One region of the Streptomyces sp. NPDC094147 genome, then DNA from elsewhere that is predicted to be linked to it. Evidence: riboswitches for the same ligand, from Rfam matches in the RefSeq annotation. Region 1 holds a riboswitch; the other holds the start of a gene.
What was found. A riboswitch is a leader RNA that binds a small molecule or an ion and turns the genes downstream of it on or off. The one in region 1 is predicted to bind glycine.
Positions count from the first base shown of each region.

Region 2: it holds a riboswitch for glycine, as region 1 does, so the genes downstream of both, gcvT (glycine cleavage system aminomethyltransferase GcvT) here and gcvP (aminomethyl-transferring glycine dehydrogenase) in region 1, are expected to answer to the same signal.

Region 1 covers NZ_JBIWHT010000006.1:9,009-14,118, forward strand. The annotation lists gene ACIQ8J_RS11920 (DNA polymerase IV) at 1-1,290, shown strand, start outside; gene ACIQ8J_RS11925 (PRC-barrel domain-containing protein) at 1,206-1,583, opposite strand; glycine riboswitch at 1,720-1,828, shown strand; gene gcvP (aminomethyl-transferring glycine dehydrogenase) at 2,022-4,907, shown strand; gene ACIQ8J_RS11935 (DUF5999 family protein) at 5,025-5,110, opposite strand, start outside.
Region 2 covers NZ_JBIWHT010000012.1:78,640-83,749, forward strand. The annotation lists gene ACIQ8J_RS19675 (enhanced serine sensitivity protein SseB C-terminal domain-containing protein) at 80-871, opposite strand; gene ACIQ8J_RS19680 (enhanced serine sensitivity protein SseB) at 1,039-1,812, opposite strand; gene ACIQ8J_RS19685 (AAA family ATPase) at 1,898-2,554, opposite strand; glycine riboswitch at 2,684-2,781, shown strand; gene gcvT (glycine cleavage system aminomethyltransferase GcvT) at 2,935-4,050, shown strand; gene gcvH (glycine cleavage system protein GcvH) at 4,151-4,525, shown strand; gene glyA (serine hydroxymethyltransferase) at 4,564-5,110, shown strand, end outside.

The DNA of each region.
Region 1 (5,110 bases):
TGTCCGAACGCGGCCTATCTCGTGCCGCGCTTCCAGCTGTACCGGACGATCAGCGAGCAGGTGATGGAGCTCCTCGGGCGGCTGTCCCCGCTGGTCGAGCCGCTGAGCCTGGACGAGGCCTTCGTGGACCTGGAGGCGGGCGGGGTAGCCTTCGGGCCGGCCGAGGCGCTGGAGGCCGGTGAGCGGCTGCGCAGGGACATCAGGGCGGTCACCGGGCTCACCGGGTCGGTCGGGCTCGCCGGATCCAAGATGCTGGCCAAGATCGCCTCCGAGCAGGCGAAGCCGGACGGCCTCGTGCTGATAGAACCCGGCACCGAGCGCGAGCTCCTTGCCCCGATGCCGGTGCGCACCCTGCCGGGTGTGGGCCCGGCGACCGGGGAGCATCTGCGCCGGGCCGGGATGACCACGATCGCGGACCTGACCGAGGCTGGCGAGGACGAGCTCGTACGGCTGCTCGGGAAGTCGCACGGGGCGTCGCTGTACCGGATGGCGGCGGGCGGCGACGACCGGCCGGTGGTGGCCGAGCGGGACACCAAGTCGGTGTCGGTGGAGGACACCTTCGACGTGGACCTGCACGACCGGGTGCGCATCACCACCGAGGTCGGGCGGCTGGCGGACCGGTGTGTGCAGCGCCTGCGGGCCTCCGGGCACTCGGGCCGGACCATCGTGCTCAAGGTCAGGCGCTACGACTTCTCGACACTGACCCGCTCCGAGACCCTGCGGGGCCCCACGGACGACCCTTCGGTGGTGCGGGAGGCGGCGGGCCGGCTGCTGGACGCCGTGGACACCACGGGCGGCGTTCGGCTGCTCGGCGTGGGCGTCAGCGGGCTCACCGACTTCACGCAGGAGGACCTGTTCGCACAGGCCGCGGGGGAGCGGGCCGCGGAGGAGCCCACCAGCGACGAGGCCCCGCCGCCGGACGAGGAGGCGGAGGCCGTGGCGGACCCGGCGCAGCGGCGGTGGCTGGCCGGGCACGACGTGCGGCACGCGGAGTACGGGCCGGGATGGGTGCAGGGAAGCGGCCTCGGGCGGGTCACGGTGCGGTTCGAGACCCCGGTGTCGGCGGAGCCGGGGCGCGTACGGACCTTCAAGGTGGACGACCCCGAGCTGGTGCCCTCCGAACCGCTGCCCCTGGTCGCGGAGGTGGCCGCGGAGAAAGGGGCAGCGGGTACGGAGACGGCGGCCGGGGACGGGCGCGGGGAGGGTCAGGAATCGCCGTTGGCGAGCCGTCCGAAGTCCCGGTCGGGCGGCGGCGGGCCCGGATCGGGGGCCGAGATGTCCAGACCGTAGTGGTGGTACAGCTGGAGCTCCTGTTCCGGGGAGAGGTGGCGGCCCACGCCGAAGTCGGGGGCGTCCTTGATCAGTGAGCGGTCGTACGGGATGTGCAGCGCCTCGTCGACCACGGTGCTGGGCTCCAGCGGTACGAAGGCGTCCCGGCTGAACAGCCCGGTGCGCACGGCGGCCCACTCGGGGGCGCCGGTCGCATCGTCCAGATAGACCTCGTCCACCGTTCCGATCTTGTGTCCATTGAGGTCGTACGCCTTGCGGCCGATCAGGCTGCGCGGATCGATATCGGTCTGCACGGTCCCTCCAAATGGTCGCAACCGGTCACAACTGCTCCACAGCTACTACGAAAGTGCACATTGGGGGTGTCGGCCACTTGAGCAGGTGAACAAAGAATCGAGCTCGGACCTCGCTGGTAGGCTGGCAAGCGGCTGCTGACCCCGTGCGGGAGAGCCGTCCGGAGTGCTCATTGGAGTTCCTTCGACGGCGCCGAAGGAGCAACTCCTCCCCGGAATCTCTCAGGCCCACGGACCGCACGGACGAGGTCACTCTGGAAAGCAGGACGGGGGACGTACGGGCAGTCGTGTCCGGGCGCGACCCTTCCTCACCGACGGTGAAAGCCGGGTCGCTGCCACGCGCCCGGTGAAGCTCTCAGGTTGAGATGACAGAGGGGGAGGCCGTCCGGGTACCCGCGCCGTGGTGCCCCTCGCAGGTCGTGCGACCAGGAGGCCTCCGTAATGACCGCCAACCGCATTCCGCTCAGTCAGCTGGAGCGTGGCATCCCCTTCGAGCAGCGCCACATCGGGCCCGATGCCGGGGCCCAGGCGAAGATGCTCGCGCAGGTCGGCTACGGCTCGCTCGACGAGCTGACCGCCGCCGCCGTTCCCGATGTGATCAAGAGCGCCGGTGCGCTGGGGCTGCCCGAGGCGCGGACCGAGGCCGAGGTGCTCGCCGAGCTGCGCCGGCTCGCGGACCGCAACCAGGTGCTCGCCCCGATGATCGGCCTCGGCTACTACGGCACGTTCACGCCGCCGGTGATCCTGCGCAACGTCATGGAGAACCCCGCCTGGTACACGGCGTACACGCCCTACCAGCCGGAGATCTCGCAGGGCCGCCTGGAGGCGCTGCTCAACTTCCAGACCATGGTCGCCGAGCTGACCGGCCTGCCCACCTCGGGCGCCTCGCTGCTCGACGAGGGCACCGCCGCCGCCGAGGCGCTGGCGCTCTCCCGGCGGGTCGGCAAGGTCAAGGGCGGCGTCTTCCTCGTCGACGCCGACACCCTGCCGCAGACCGTCGCCGTGATCCAGACCCGCGCCGAGCCGACCGGTGTCGAGGTCGTCGTCGCCGACCTGAGCGACGGCATCCCGGCCGAGATCGCCGAGCGCGGTGTCTTCGGCGTGCTGCTCCAGTACCCGGGCGCCTCCGGACAGGTCCGCGACCTCAAGCCCGTGATCGACGCGGCGCACGGACTCGGCGCGATCGTCACCGTCGCCGCCGACCTCCTCGCGCTCACCCTGCTCGCCTCGCCCGGCTCGCTGGGCGCGGACATCGCCGTCGGTACGACGCAGCGCTTCGGCGTCCCGATGGGCTTCGGCGGCCCGCACGCCGGGTTCATGGCGGTCCAGGAGAAGTTCGCCCGCAGCCTGCCCGGCCGCCTCGTCGGCGTCTCCGTGGACGCGGACGGCAACAAGGCGTACCGCCTGGCCCTCCAGACCCGCGAGCAGCACATCCGCCGCGAGAAGGCCACCAGCAACATCTGCACCGCTCAGGTGCTGCTCGCCGTGATGGCGGGGATGTACGCGGTCTACCACGGCCCGGACGGGCTCAAGCAGATCGCGCAGCGAACCCACCGCTACGCCGTCCTGCTCGCCGAGGGCCTCAAGGCCGCCGGCATCGAGGTCGCCCACGGCTCGTACTTCGACACGCTGACCGTGCGCGTTCCCGGCAGGGCCGCCGAGGTCGTCGCCGCCGCCCGAGAGGGCGGGGTCAACCTGCACCCGGTCGACGCCGACACCGTCTCCATCGCGTGCGACGAGACCACCGCGCGGGCCCAACTGGCTGCCGTCTGGGCCGCGTTCGGCGTCGACGCCGACATCGAGGCGCTGGACGCCGCGGCCGCCGACACGCTGCCCGCCGCCCTGCTGCGCACCGACGAGTTCCTGACCCACCCGGTGTTCCACCAGCACCGCTCCGAGACCGCGATGCTGCGCTACCTGCGCAAGCTCGCCGACCGGGACTACGCGCTGGACCGCGGCATGATCCCGCTCGGCTCCTGCACCATGAAGCTGAACGCGACGACCGAGATGGAGCCGGTGACCTGGCCCGAGTTCGGCCAGATCCACCCCTTCGCGCCGGTCGAGCAGGCCGCCGGATACCTCACGCTCATCCGTGAGCTGGAGGAGCGGCTCGCCGAGGTCACCGGGTACGACGCGGTCTCCATCCAGCCCAACGCCGGTTCCCAGGGCGAACTCGCGGGCCTGCTCGCGGTCCGCGCCTACCACCGGGCCAACGGCGACACCCAGCGCACCGTCTGCCTCATCCCGTCCTCCGCGCACGGCACCAACGCCGCGAGCGCCGTGATGGCCGGCATGAAGGTCGTCGTCGTCAAGACCGCCGACGACGGCGAGGTCGACGCCGACGACCTGCGCGCCAAGATCGAGCAGTACCGCGACGAGCTGTCGGTGCTGATGATCACCTACCCGTCCACGCACGGCGTGTTCGAGGAGCACGTCGCCGACATCTGCGGCCTGGTCCACGAGGCCGGCGGCCAGGTGTACGTCGACGGCGCCAACCTCAACGCCCTGGTGGGGCTCGCCAAGCCGGGCAAGTTCGGCGGCGACGTATCGCACCTCAACCTGCACAAGACCTTCTGCATCCCGCACGGCGGCGGCGGCCCCGGCGTCGGCCCGGTCGGGGTGCGCGCGCACCTCGCGCCGTACCTGCCGAACCACCCGCTGCAGCCGAGCGCCGGTCCGGAGACGGGCGTCGGTCCGATCTCGGCCGCCCCGTGGGGCTCGGCGGGCATCCTGCCGATCTCGTGGGCGTACGTACGTCTCATGGGCGGCGAGGGGCTCAAGCGCGCCACCCAGGTCGCCGTGCTCGCCGCGAACTACATCGCCAAGCGCCTGGAGCCGCACTACCCGGTGCTCTACACCGGCCCGAACGGGCTCGTCGCGCACGAGTGCATCGTGGACCTGCGGCCGCTGTCCAAGGCGACCGGCGTCAGCGTCGACGACATCGCCAAGCGCCTGATCGACTACGGCTTCCACGCGCCGACCATGTCGTTCCCGGTGGCCGGCACGCTGATGATCGAGCCCACCGAGTCCGAGGACCTCATCGAGATCGACCGGTTCTGCGACACCATGATCGCGATCCGCGGCGAGATCGAGAAGGTCGCCTCCGGCGTCTGGCCGGCCGACGACAACCCGCTCGCGAACGCCCCGCACACCGCGGCCGCGCTCGGTGGCGAGTGGAACCACGCCTACAGCCGTGAGGACGCCGTCTTCCCGGCCGGTGTGTCGGCCGCCGACAAGTACTGGCCGCCGGTCCGCCGCATCGACGGCGCCTTCGGCGACCGCAACCTGGTCTGCTCCTGCCCGCCGCTCGACGAGTACGACAACTGATCCGCACATGCGTAAGGGCCGGTTCGGGGTGAATTCCCCGGGCCGGCCCTTTTGTGTCCGTACGGGACGAGTCCTTGGGGGACCGGTCCGTACGAGAGCTGTCCGAACGGGACCGCGCTAGGCGGCCGTCGCCACCTGCTCCGCCGTGAGCGACCGGTGCGGGGCGATGATCTGCCCGTCCGGCAGCAGCTCACCGGTGTCCT
Region 2 (5,110 bases), on a different contig from region 1:
CCACCAGAACGGACATTCCCCTTGTACGCAGGGGAAGTTGATGGGGTCTGTACCGGTTCGGCAGCTGAGCCGGGTGGCCTCAGTACGGGCGCGGCGCGGCCGGCGGGTAGCCGTAGCCGGGTGCCGGAGCGGCCGGGGCGGCGTGCGCCTCGCGGTCGTAGAAGGGGCGGGCAGTGGCTTTCAGCCACATGCCGACCGGGTCGTACTCGTCGGACATCGCGACCGTGGAGACCGCGAGCCCCTCGGGCACCGCGGCGACGGACTGCTGCATCATCGTGCGCACCGCCTCGACGGACTGCGGGCCCGTGTCGTAGAGGTCGAGGCCGATGGCGAGATAGGGGGTGCCGAGCGCGGGCTGCACCCAGGCGCGGCGCAGCGAACGCACGGCGGGGGTGCGGTGCGCGTGCTGGGTGAGCAGCGCGTAGAACTGCGGGATCTCGACGGCCGGTTCGGAGAGCCTCAGCGGTCCGGCGGGCATCCGGTCCAGGCCGGTGGCGATCCGCCGCAGATCCGTCCAGGGGATGCCGACCCCGCCGCCGGGGGCGTGCGGATTGAGCCAGATCCCGTAGCGGTCGGGGTAGAGGGAGCGGGCGACGTCGAGCGCGCCGACCACGTCGTGGGCCCGGTTCCAGCCGCTGGCGGCGAGCTCCTGGGCGGAGGTCACACAGGGCGCGTACGCGACGCCGTCGACCTCCATGTTTCCGTACTGGGCGTCCGGCGAGCCCGGCCGGCCGTTCCACAGCAGCATCCAGAGCCGGCCGGAGTCCGCCAGGGCGTGCAGCAGGCCCTCGTACGCGTCGTAGCGTCCGGGCGTCACCTGGCGCAGCATGTGCTCGACCTGCCCGGCCGCCGCGGTGCCTGACGCGCTCACCCTGGGTCCCGCCCCTCTTAGATCCACCGTGCCGACGCCTGCGCCGCCCCGCCACCCCGCGCACACGCGTGCGGCCGCAGGGTTGCAAGGGTCATGAAACCAGGTTAAGCCGCCGTGCAGACACCGCCATCGCCCGGCGATGACCTGGGCGGCACACCCGGTACGGGCTACTGGGCCCGCGCGTAAAAGGGGCGCACCCGCTCGCGCATCCATTCGGCGACCGGATCCTGTGTCACGTCAAGCAGGACCAGGTTGACCGGCCAGCCCACCGGGACCCGGCCGAGCGCCCGGCCGAGCGCCTCCATGGGGGCGTTGCGGCCGGCCCCGTCCCAGGTGGCGAACTCCACGCCGACGAAGAGCGTGGGCGCCTCGCCCTCGATGGAGGCGAGCGCGCGGCGGGCGGTGCGCACCACCCCGGTCGCCTCGAACTCGTCGGCGGCGGCGGTCAGGAAGTCCACCGGGTCCTCCTGCCAGTCGGGCTCGAAGAGGCGTACCCGGGCTCCGGACGCGGGTCCGTCGAGCGCGGTACGCCCGGTACGGCACAGCTCGGCCACGGCGGCCGGCGGCAGCGGCATCCCGACGGCGCCCTGGGGGTTGACCGCGATGCCGAGCTGCGGCGGAAGACCGCGGGCGAACTCGACGGCGGGCGCCACCGCGAACGGGATGTGGGAGCCGACGCACTGGAGGAACTGCTGCTCGGAGCTGTAGACGGGGACGTAGGGGGCGCCGCCGAGCTCCATGGTGGGCAGGTCGAGATCGGCGCTGTCCTGGCTGCCGCCGTTGGGCAGCGGTACCCAGACCACGCTGCGGCCGAGCACCTCTATCAGCCGGGGGCCCGCGTTCGGTTGGCCGAGGGCCGCGGCCAGCGTCTCTTCGAGTTCGTTGCCCGGCCAGCCCCCGCCGCCGTGCGGATGCGCGAACGCCTGCTCCGGAAAGTTCATGTGCCGTCCTTCTCCCCCGACTGCCTGCCGGCCCTCCACGGCCGTGCCCCAAAACCCTAGCGCCGCGACGGCCGGGTCCGCGTCGCTACTCGGCGAAGCCGATCCGCCGCACCACCGAGGCCGAATCCCGGTCGAGCACCACCGCCGTCGCGCAGCCGGTCGGCAGCCGCCCGGACTCCACCTGGGAGATCAGCCGGCGGGCCGCCCCGCGATGCCGGGCGAAGGCGTACCGCGAGACCCAGCGGCCCCGGCTGGCCTGGCCCTCCAGGGCCGTGCCGGGCGGCACGTCGAGGACGATCAGCCGCAGCGCGCGTCCCCTGCGCCGCGCCCCGCGGCCCAGCCAGTGCCGCACCCAGGCCTGCGTTCCGCAGTCGTGCACGACGATGCTCTCGCCGGACCGCAGCGCCCACCAGGTCCTGACGAAGTGCGCGGTCCTGGTCAGCGGACGGTAGAGCGCGTACGGGATTCCCGGCAGCCGGCGCTGCCAGGCGAGCCGGGTGTCCTGCGAGTCGATGCGGCGGTCCTTGACGGTTCTGCGCATCAGCGTCGTCTTGCCGCTGCCGGGCAGCCCGGAGACGACGACCACGTCGCCCGCGGCGAAGAGCAGTTCCGGCGGGGTGCGCTCGGGCCTGCCGCGCAGATCCCGCACCGCCCCGCCCGGCACCGGCCGCGCGCCCCGCGCCGCCGCACGGTCCGGCGCGTACGCCTCCCGTACCTGAGCCGTGTCCCGTCCAACCGTCATGGCACTCCCCCCTGTTCGGGTCCCGCGACCCCTCCCCACGAAGTGTAAAGAGACGGTAATAGGGCTCAAGCGATTTGCCGCTTCCGGGATGCGTGCAATGATGTGCGCGCCAACTGCATACCGGCCGTTCGAATCCGCGCGGGAGAGTTCCCAGCAGCTGTGAGCTGGGGCGCCGAAGGAGCAAGTTCCTCCCTTGAATCTCTCAGGCCCCGTACCGCGCGGACGAGGCAGATCTGAAAAGCGGGCCGTCTCCTTGCGGGCGGTCCCACCCAAGGTGCAAGCCGTGCCGCGCCCAGCGCGCCGGTGAACCTCTCAGGTTCCGATGACAGATGGGGAGGATGTCCTCGACCGTCATGCCCCGGGACCTTGGAGCAACATCCATGAGCAACGCCCCCCGCCTCACCGCCCTCGATGCCCTGCATCGATCGCTGGGCGCCACCATGACCGACTTCGCGGGCTGGGACATGCCGCTGCGGTACGGGAGCGAGCGCGACGAGCACAACGCCGTGCGCACCCGCGCCGGCCTCTTCGACCTGTCCCACATGGGCGAGATCACGGTGACCGGTCCGCAGGCGTGCGCGCTGCTCGACTTCGCCCTGGTCGGCAACATCGGCACGGTCGGCCTCGGCCGCGCCCGGTACACGATGATCTGCCAGGAGGACGGCGGGATCGTCGACGACCTGATCGTCTACCGCCTGGGCGAGACCGAGTACATGGTGGTCGCCAACGCGGGCAACGCGCAGATCGTGCTCGACGCGATCACCGAGCGCGCCGCCGGCTTCGACGCCGAGGTCCGCGACGACCGCGACGCGTACGCGCTGATCGCCGTGCAGGGCCCCGAGTCCCCCGGCATCCTGAAGTCCGTCACCGACGCCGACCTCGACGGGCTGAAGTACTACGCCGGTCTGCCCGGCACCGTCGCCAGCGTCCCCGCCCTGATCGCCCGCACCGGCTACACCGGCGAGGACGGCTTCGAGCTGTTCGTCGCCCCCGAGCACGCCGAGCAGCTGTGGCGCGCCCTGACCGAGGCGGGCAAGGACGCGGGCCTGGTGCCGTGCGGCCTGTCCTGCCGCGACACGCTGCGCCTGGAGGCCGGCATGCCGCTGTACGGGCACGAGCTGACCACCGCGCTCACTCCCTTCGACGCCGGTCTCGGCCGGGTCGTGAAGTTCGAGAAGGAGGGCGACTTCGTGGGCCGCAGGGCTCTGGAGGCCGCCGCCGAGAAGGCCGCCGCGAACCCGCCGCGCAAGCTGGTCGGGCTGATCGCCGAGGGCCGCCGGGTGCCGCGCGCCGGGTTCGCTGTTGTTGCCGACGGCCAAGTGATCGGCGAGGTCACCTCCGGCTCCCCGTCGCCGACGCTGGGCAGGCCGATCGCCATCGCCTACGTGGACGCAGCACACGCCACGCCCGGCACCGCCGGCGTCGGCATCGACATCCGCGGAACGCACGAGCCGTACGAGGTCGTCGCGCTCCCCTTCTACAAGCGCCAGAAGTGACCCTCGGGTCCCATCGGCGCAACCCTTCTCGTCCCGGCGTCCGGGACGCTCCCCCCTCCCCCGTCACCAGCACTCCCCCGCGTACAGGAGAATTCAGCTCATGAGCAACCCGCAGCAGCTGCGCTACAGCAAGGAGCACGAGTGGCTGTCGGCCGCCGAGGACGGCGTGTCGACGGTCGGCATCACGGAGCACGCGGCCAACGCGCTCGGTGACGTCGTGTACGTACAGCTTCCGGAGGTCGGTGACACGGTGACCGCGGGCGAGACCTGCGGCGAACTGGAGTCCACCAAGTCGGTCAGCGATCTGTACTCCCCGGTCACCGGCGAGGTCGTCGCCGCCAACCAGGACGTCGTGGACGACCCGGCCCTGGTCAACTCGGCCCCGTTCGAGGGCGGTTGGCTGTTCAAGGTGCGCGTCGCCGAGGAGCCGGGCGACCTGCTCTCCGCCGACGAGTACACCGACTTCGCCGGCTGACCCGGACCACAGGGATACAGGGAAACAGGGATCGTCTGATGTCGCTTCTGAACCAGCCCCTCCACGAGCTGGACCCGGACGTCGCCGCCGCCGTCGACGCCGAGCTCCACCGTCAGCAGTCCACCCTCGAAATGATCGCCTCGGAGAACTTCGCTCCGGTCGCGGTCATGGAGGCCCAGGGCTCGGTCCTCACCAACAAGTACGCCGAGGGCTACCCGGGCCGCCGCTACTACGGCGGCTGCGAGCACGTCGACGTGGTCGAGCAGATCGCCATCGACCGCATCAAGGCGCTCTTCGGCGCCGAGGCCGCCAACGTCCAGCCGCACTCGGGCGCGCAGGCCAACGCGGCCGCGATGTTCGCGCTGCTCAAGCCGGGCGACACGATCATGGGTCTCAACCTGGCCCACGGCGGCCACCTGACCCACGGCATGAAGATCAACTTCTCCGGCAAGCTCTACAACGTGGTCCCGTACCACGTGGACGAGACCGGAGAGGTCGACATGGCCGAGGTCGAGCGCCTCGCCAAGGAGTCCAAGCCGCAGCTGATCGTGGCGGGCTGGTCCGCCTACCCGCGCCAGCTGGACT